Regions from separate parts of the Priestia sp. P5 genome, predicted to be linked through region 1. Evidence: a T-box and tRNA genes for the amino acid it is inferred to sense, from the RefSeq annotation. Region 1 holds a T-box; the other holds one or more tRNA genes.
What was found. The T-box of region 1 lies ahead of ileS (isoleucine--tRNA ligase). A T-box ahead of a tRNA ligase gene usually reads a tRNA of that ligase, here a tRNA-Ile.

Region 2: it has a tRNA-Ile gene. The T-box ahead of ileS (isoleucine--tRNA ligase) is inferred to sense a tRNA for this amino acid. The anticodon was not compared.

What each region holds. Positions count from the first base shown of each region.
Region 1 covers NZ_JAKWFJ010000001.1:614,227-618,439, forward strand. The annotation lists gene MMB69_RS03200 (YlmH family RNA-binding protein) at 1-770, shown strand, start outside; gene MMB69_RS03205 (DivIVA domain-containing protein) at 855-1,349, shown strand; T-box leader at 1,419-1,639, shown strand; gene ileS (isoleucine--tRNA ligase) at 1,711-4,213, shown strand, end outside.
Region 2 covers NZ_JAKWFJ010000001.1:374,997-379,209, reverse strand. The annotation lists gene MMB69_RS01950 (MFS transporter) at 1-913, opposite strand, end outside; gene sodA (superoxide dismutase SodA) at 1,043-1,651, opposite strand; tRNA gene MMB69_RS01940 (tRNA-Ser) at 1,849-1,941, opposite strand; tRNA gene MMB69_RS01935 (tRNA-Ile) at 1,953-2,029, opposite strand; tRNA gene MMB69_RS01930 (tRNA-Asn) at 2,033-2,107, opposite strand; tRNA gene MMB69_RS01925 (tRNA-Met) at 2,148-2,221, opposite strand; tRNA gene MMB69_RS01920 (tRNA-Asn) at 2,223-2,297, opposite strand; gene MMB69_RS01915 (DUF456 domain-containing protein) at 2,360-2,845, opposite strand; gene MMB69_RS01910 (hypothetical protein) at 2,896-3,078, opposite strand; gene MMB69_RS01905 (DUF1189 domain-containing protein) at 3,193-3,975, shown strand; gene MMB69_RS01900 (MFS transporter) at 4,127-4,213, opposite strand, start outside.

The DNA of each region.
Region 1 (4,213 bases):
CTATTTATGAACATTTTAGGCAAGAAGAACATGGATTTATTGACCAGGTTCTTCAGTGGAAAGAAGATGTCCTACATCAATACAGCCCAAAATTAACGGACTTTTTAGATCCAAGAGAACAGCAGATTGTGACGGCTATTGTCGGGACTGAAGGAGAGGTTCAAGTTTCATTTGATGGTGGACAACCGTTTGCTGAACGCAAGCGTGCGCTGCTATATCCGGATTACTATGTACCTCAAAGCGAAGATTTTCAGTTGTGTATGTACGAGCTCAATTATCCTAAAAAGTTTGTGACAATTGAACATCCTCAAGTTCTTGGTTCGGCGATGTCTTTAGGACTGCGCCGTTCAAAATTTGGAGATATTTTGGTCGCGGGAGACGATATTCAGCTTGTAGCTGCAGAGGAAATTTCTTCCTATATTGAGATGAATTTAACATCAATTGGAAAAGCCAAAGTTTCACTTTCTTCTATTCAAAGAGAGCAGCTGCATGTGGTAAAAGAAGAGCTGATTGAACACGTTTATACAGTTTCTTCAATGAGGCTTGATGTTTTGCTGTCGACTATTCACAATTTATCAAGACAAAAAGTCCAGCCGTTTATTGCAAATGGAGCGGTAAAAGTAAATTTTAAAGTCATTGAACAGCCGTCTTTTGAATGTCATGAAGGTGATATTTTGTCGCTTCGTGGCCACGGCAGAAGTCGTATCGTTTCACTTGAAGGCAAAACCAAAAAAGAAAAATGGCGAATTGTTGTAGGAAAGCAGAAATAAAGAAATCTACTAGCAGGAAATTTTAAAAATATGTCGAATAAACCATTACTAATGATGTAATGAGACAACACGGAGGTGGCCTAGATGCCTTTAACCCCTTTGGATATTCATAACAAAGAGTTTAATCGCGGGTTTCGCGGATATGATGAAGATGAAGTAAATGAGTTTCTTGACCAAGTAATTAAAGACTATGAGCTGGTAATGCGTGATAAAAAGGAGTTAGAAGGAAGAGTATCTGAATTAACAGATCGTCTTGGACATTTTACTAACATCGAAGAAACGTTAAATAAATCAATTTTAATTGCTCAAGAAGCAGCGGAAGATGTGAAGCGAAACGCTGAAAAAGAAGCGAAGCTCATTATAAAAGAAGCAGAAAAAAATGCGGACCGTATTATTAATGAAGCACTGTCTAAGTCTCGTAAAATTGCGATGGACATTGAGGAGACGAAAAAGCAGTCTAAAGTATTTAGAACTCGTTTCAAAATGTTAATCGAAGCACAGCTTGAAATGTTAAACAGCGATGACTGGGATCAGTTGATGGATTATGAGATGCCAGCGCTAGAAGAAAAAATTGACTAGTCAAGACATCATCTTGACTTCTCACGTTTTGTTGTCATATAATTTGGTAACAGATGAAATTTCATATCAAACAGTACGGAGACAGGGAGAGTAGCTTTTTTAGTTTGTCAAAGCGAATCGAGGATGGTGTGAGCTCGATAACAAACAAAAAAGTGAAAATCACCCTAGAGTACCATTGCTGAAATGATGATAGTAAGCAGTGGCGGTTTATTCACGTTACGAATGCAAAGAGGATTTGCGTGCAGCAAATCTACTAGGGTGGTACCGCGGGAGACCTTCTCGTCCCTTTTTGGGATGAGGAGGTCTTTTTGTTATGGTACAAAAAGATATGAAATTTACGTTTTTTTTTGGAGGGTAAAACATGGAATATAAAGATACATTATTGATGCCAAAAACTGAATTTCCGATGCGTGGAAATTTACCGAACCGCGAGCCTAAAATGCAAGAACAGTGGGCTGAAATGAACATTTATGAAAAAGTACAAAAACGTACGGAAGGCCGTCCGCTATTCGTCCTGCATGATGGACCTCCATATGCCAATGGCGATATTCACATGGGACATGCCTTAAATAAAATTTTAAAAGATTTTATTGTTCGCTATAAGTCGATGTCAGGCTTCTGCGCACCTTATGTACCAGGCTGGGATACACACGGCTTGCCAATTGAAACAGCTTTAACAAAAAATAAAAAAGTAAACCGCAAAGAAATGACGGTAGCTGAGTTCCGTAAGCTTTGCGAACAGTATGCTTGGGAACAAGTAAACGGCCAGCGTGAGCAGTTCAAGCGTTTAGGCGTACGCGGAGATTGGGATAATCCATATGTAACGCTTCAGCCGCAGTACGAAGCGCAGCAAATCAAAGTGTTTGGTGACATGGCGAAAAAAGGCTACATCTACAAAGGGTTAAAACCTGTGTACTGGTCCCCTTCAAGTGAATCTGCTTTAGCAGAAGCGGAAATTGAATACTATGACAAGCGTTCAGCTTCTATTTACGTAGCGTTTAATGTGAAAGATGGTAAAGGTGTGCTTGAACAAGATGAAAAATTCATCATTTGGACGACAACACCATGGACAATGCCAGCTAACCAAGGGATTGCTGTCAATCCTGAGCTTCAGTACAGCGTAGTTGAAGCAGACGGAGCAAAATATGTAGTGGCAACTGAACTGATTGAAACAGTTGCTAAAGAAATTGAATGGGCTGAATATAAGACACTTCGTACAGTAAAAGGTTCAGAACTTGAACGCGTGGTAGCTGAACATCCAATCTACAAGCGCGATTCTTTAGTTGTTCTTGGCGATCACGTAACAACGGATGCTGGTACTGGATGTGTTCATACAGCACCGGGACACGGGGAAGACGACTTTATCGTTGGTCAAAAATACGGTTTGGAAGTTCTTTGCCCAGTCGACAGTAAGGGTCATATGACGAATGAAGCACCAGGATTTGAAGGGTTATTCTATGATAAAGCGAATAAGCCGATTACAGACAAACTAGAAGAAGAAGGCGCGCTGTTAAAATTAAGTTTCATTACCCACTCATACCCACATGACTGGCGTACAAAGAAACCAACAATTTTCCGTGCAACGGCACAGTGGTTTGCGTCTATTAAAGATTTCCGTGAAGATTTATTAAAAGCAGTAGAAAAAACAAAATGGGTGCCTACTTGGGGTGAAACGCGACTTTATAACATGGTGCGTGACCGCGGAGACTGGTGTATTTCTCGCCAACGTGCATGGGGCGTGCCGATTCCGGTATTTTATGCTGAAAATGATGAGCCAATCATTACGGACGAAACAATTGAACACGTATCAAATCTATTTAGAGAACATGGATCAAACGTATGGTTTGAGCGTGAAGCAAAAGACTTGCTTCCAGAAGGCTTTACTCATGAAGGAAGCCCAAATGGCCGCTTCACAAAAGAAACAGACATCATGGACGTATGGTTTGACTCTGGTTCTTCACATCAAGCTGTTCTTGAAGAGCGTGAAGACTTACAGCGTCCGGCTGATTTGTATTTAGAAGGTTCTGACCAATACCGAGGCTGGTTTAATTCAAGTCTTTCTACAAGTGTAGCTGTAACGGGTGAAGCACCTTATAAAGGGGTACTTAGCCACGGATTTGCTTTAGACGGTGAAGGTCGCAAAATGAGTAAGTCATTAGGAAACGTTGTAATTCCAGAAAAAGTAATGAAACAACTAGGTGCAGATATTTTACGTTTATGGGTAGCTTCTGTAGATTACCAAGCTGATGTTCGTGTATCTGATAACATTTTAAAACAAGTAGCAGAAGTATATCGTAAAATCCGCAACACGTTCCGTTTCTTACTAGGAAACTTAGCGGACTTTAATCCAACAACTGACGCTGTAGCCGTTGAAGACCTTCGTGAAGTAGACCGCTACATGCTTGTGAAGCTGAACAAATTAATTGATAAAGTGCAAAAATCTTATGATTCATATGAATTCTCAAGCATTTATCACGCAGTGCATAATTTCTGTACAATTGATATGAGTTCATTCTACTTAGACTTCGCAAAAGATGTATTGTACATCGAAGCAGAAAATAATGTAGAGCGTCGCAGCATTCAAACGGTCCTTTATGAAACGTTATTATCGTTAACGAAATTAGTGTCTCCAATTCTTTCTCATACAGCAGACGAAGTATGGGTTCACATTCCAAATGTAAAGGAAGAAAGCGTGCAGCTAGTTGATATGCCAGAGGTTCAAGAAATTGAAGGAGCAGATCAATTAGTAGAGAAATGGGATGCGTTCATGGAGCTTCGTGATGAAGTATTAAAAGCGCTAGAACAGGCTCGTAATGAAAAAGTAATCGGTAAGTCTTTAGAAGCGAAATTAACGCTGTATCCAA
Region 2 (4,213 bases), 240 kb from region 1:
ACGATAAGTTAAAGATAAGCAAAAAGACTGCTCCATAGAGAAGGAGGCCCCCTGTGAAGATAAACCGAAGGCGATTTTTTTGCTTAATAAACCTTGAGGCAACATAGTATCCTACAAATGCAACCGCTGAATTCACCAGTCCATATGTTCCTAAAGCTAATTCACTTCCCGTCGTAATAAATACCATGACGGATACAACAAAAATGAACGTACCTTCACGCAACCCTTGAAAGAAATGAGCCTGCAATATTCGATTCCAGTCTTTATTGACTTTTCGTTCAGCCCATACTTCTTTAAATTTGTATACTCCTTCCGCTGCGCGTCTTGTAATAAAAAAACTAAGCACAACGGCACCGATAAACAATAGCAGCGATACACCAAACACAATTTTATACCCAAGTGATTCATACAAAGCGGAAATAACAAAGCCCGCTCCTAAAGGACCAATCATCCCTGCAAAAGAGTTTAAGATCCCTAAAAATCCGTTAAAAAAGTCTCTTGTATCAGGTTCTGTAATTTCAAAAGTTAGCACATTAAAAGCTAGCCAATAAAAGCCGTATCCTATACCCAGCAGTCCACCAAGCAATACTAAATACTCGGCTGCGTTAGCTCCACTGACTAATACAGCGATATAAAAAACAGCTAAAAAAGATACACCTAACCTTAAAACTACAACCCGGTCAATTCGTTTGGCCCATTTACCTGCTAAAATAAACGTAAGCGGCTGAAGCACCACTACCGCTAAATTATAAATAGCGAGATCCGAAAATTCGCCTGATTGTTTCCACAGATAAATGTTAACAAACGAATTGGAAATTGAAATAGCCAAGGCATAAAGACCGCCTATAATTAAAAGCAAAAGTAAATCTTTACTAACTTCTACATCTCCAACTACTTTTTTTAATAAAGGCATATCAAAAAACTCCTTTTCTCTTCTACACCTAGTGTGTGAAAAAGAAAAGGAGATATGTAAAAGAATTGGAAAACAAAAAAGCCAGTAAAGGTAATAATTACTTTACTGGCTCTTAAATACGTCTTTAGCTTATTTTGCAGCGTCGTAACGCTTAGCAACTTCGTCCCATTTTACAACATTAAAGAATGCTGAAATGTAATCTGGACGGCGGTTTTGGTAATTTAAGTAGTAAGCGTGCTCCCAAACGTCTAGACCAAGAATTGGCGTTTTGCCTTCCATTAATGGGCTATCTTGGTTTGGTGTGCTTGTTACTTCTAATTCGCCGTTGTTTACAACTAACCAAGCCCAGCCAGAACCGAAGCGAGTTTTAGCTGCATTTGCAAATTCTTCTTTGAATTGATCAAAGCTGCCGAATTTGCTAGCGATAGCGTCCGCTAATTCACCAGTTGGAGCACCGCCGCCGTTAGGGCAAAGGATTGTCCAAAATAATGAGTGGTTCGCATGACCGCCACCGTTATTGCGTACTGCTGTACGGATATCTTCAGGAACAGCATCTAAGTTTGAAATTAACTCTTCAATACTTTTGCTTTCTAAATCCGCTTTGCCTTCAACAGCAGCGTTTAGATTTGTAACATATGTGTTGTGATGTTTGGTGTGGTGAATATTCATTGTTTCTTTGTCGATATGTGGTTCCAGTGCATCGTATGCATAAGGTAGTTCTGGTAATTTGTAAGCCATGAATAATTCCTCCTTCAAAATATGTAAGCATTTTGGCGCAAAAGCACCATATACGTTTAGATTAGCAAATTTACCCTACTGTTTCAAATAAAAAGTTCCTAATCCATGATTTATATTTACCTAATTCCCATTCGCTATTCTTTTAAACATAAAAAAAGCTTCTTTTTCTCAAAAGAAGCTTTGAATAGACAATAGTATGGCGGAGGAAGAGGGATTCGAACCCCCGCGGGCTTTAACACCCCTGTCGGTTTTCAAGACCGATCCCTTCAGCCGGACTTGGGTATTCCTCCAACCCTATAAATGGTGGACCCTGCAGGACTCGAACCTGCGACCGGACGGTTATGAGCCGTCTGCTCTAACCAGCTGAGCTAAGGGTCCACATGGCTCCACAGGTAGGACTCGAACCTACGACCGATCGGTTAACAGCCGATAGCTCTACCACTGAGCTACTGTGGAACAGTATGAATTATGTATGTCACAAATGCAAATTGGAAAATAGCGGCGGAGGGGATCGAACCCCCGACCTCACGGGTATGAACCGTACGCTCTAGCCAGCTGAGCTACACCGCCATGGCTCCACAGGTAGGACTCGAACCTACGACCGATCGGTTAACAGCCGATAGCTCTACCACTGAGCTACTGTGGAACAATATAACATTTACTAGCGACATTAAAAATTTAACATGTTTCTAGCCTAAAGTCAATATATTATTTTAAAACAGCGTATAAAAAATAGGCAATCATCAGCAGTTGAATAAATCCTTTTGAAATAGCGCCACTAAAAAAGCCAATAACCGAACCTACTCCAATTTTTACTGCGTTGCTAATTGTGGTCCGATGAACAATCAGTTCTCCTACAATCGCTCCGATAAACGGCCCTAAAATAATTCCAAATCCCGGAATGACAAACGGACCCACAAGCAGCCCAACTGTACTTCCCCAAACACCTGCTTTAGTGCCTCCGAATTTTTTCACACCAATAATATTAGCTATATAGTCTGCTAAAAAAAGTGCGACAACTAACAATCCTTGTATCACCCAAAATAACCAGCTATAGGAGCTAAAATCATAAAATAAACCGTATATAACAAATCCTAGAGCTACAAATAGCACGCTTGGGATGATGGGATAAACCAACCCAACAAACGATACAACAAAGCTAATGATAATTAATGCCCAACATAAAATAGCCATGCCCGCACCTATCCTTTTTATTATTACTATTTATCATACAATAATCACTCCTATAAAGAAAGACCTTGCACGACGAGTCCTTCCTTTATTTTACTTTCGAATACCTCTTCAAATAATGATTTTCGATTGTACATCTGCAATATTAACAGCACGGTCCTCAAGCTGCCCGTAATATCCCCAAAAACAATGACGGCAAAACCTGTACATATACGCATAAGATGTGCTTGTGACAAAACGCTCCACCGCATCATTGTAATTGGTAACGGTTTCTAAAATCTATTGTAAACCTTAAATTTTCGCTATAAAATAAGGTATAATCAGAATCTTCAATAAGAGGAGGCTTTACAATGAGCATGCTGAAAAAGATGGCATGGAGTTTTACTTCCTTCAAAAAAATAAGGTCGCTTCGCTTTGAGCATACGAATAAAACAATTGGCTTTGTGCTGTTTTTAACATTTATTTCTTTGCTGCCTACATTTTTCTTTATGACTTTGACGATTGTAAACGGCTATCATATCGCTACTACAGATCTTCCAAAATCTGTTTCTTCTTTTTCTATTTCAAACTCACAGCTTACGTCAAGTCAACCTTTCACAAAAAAAGTAAACGGTACCGCTTTTATCTTAAACCCCTCACAGTCTATTGAACGGTTTCATTCCCCTGCTCATGCAATTGGTTTTTTAAAGGATGGAATTTACATCACGACTAATTCACAAACACAAACGTATTCATATGAGTTGCTAAACTGGCACCATAAAGATAAAAATGAACTGTTAAACTTGCTGCACGAACAAAAATTTTCTCTATACATACTTGTCCCTATCGCTATGCTTTTACTGTACGTATTAACATCTGGACTAAACTTCCTTTTTATTACCTGCCTTGCTTATCTTGGAAAGCTGATTGGACTCATTACTAAAAAGCAGCTTCCTTTTAAGCAGCTGTGGGCACTGAGCGCTTATAGTACGGTAGCCTTCACGCTGCTTTATACGCTCTTTGAAGCTTTTTCTTTGTCTCTAGCAACACATAGCTCTCTTTACTGGATAGGAACGTTCTTCATTTACTTGTTGCTCGTCACAAGGGTTCCTATAAGAAAAAAGATAAAACCTAATAAAGCGATTGAAACATAACGAAATGAATCCAATCAACCGCTAGAAGCACCTACATACATAAAATCTATGTTTACCCTGCCAATAAAAAGCTCCGAACGAATTTGATTCTTGATCAAGAATCAAATTCGTTCGGAGCTTCTTCAACTAACATACTTTTGTCTCAGCCTCTTTATTTCTGTACAACTTTTCTTCTTCCCATTGCAGAAGAAAAAATTTTCAACTGATACAAAACCCACAAACCTCCTGCTGTGAGCAG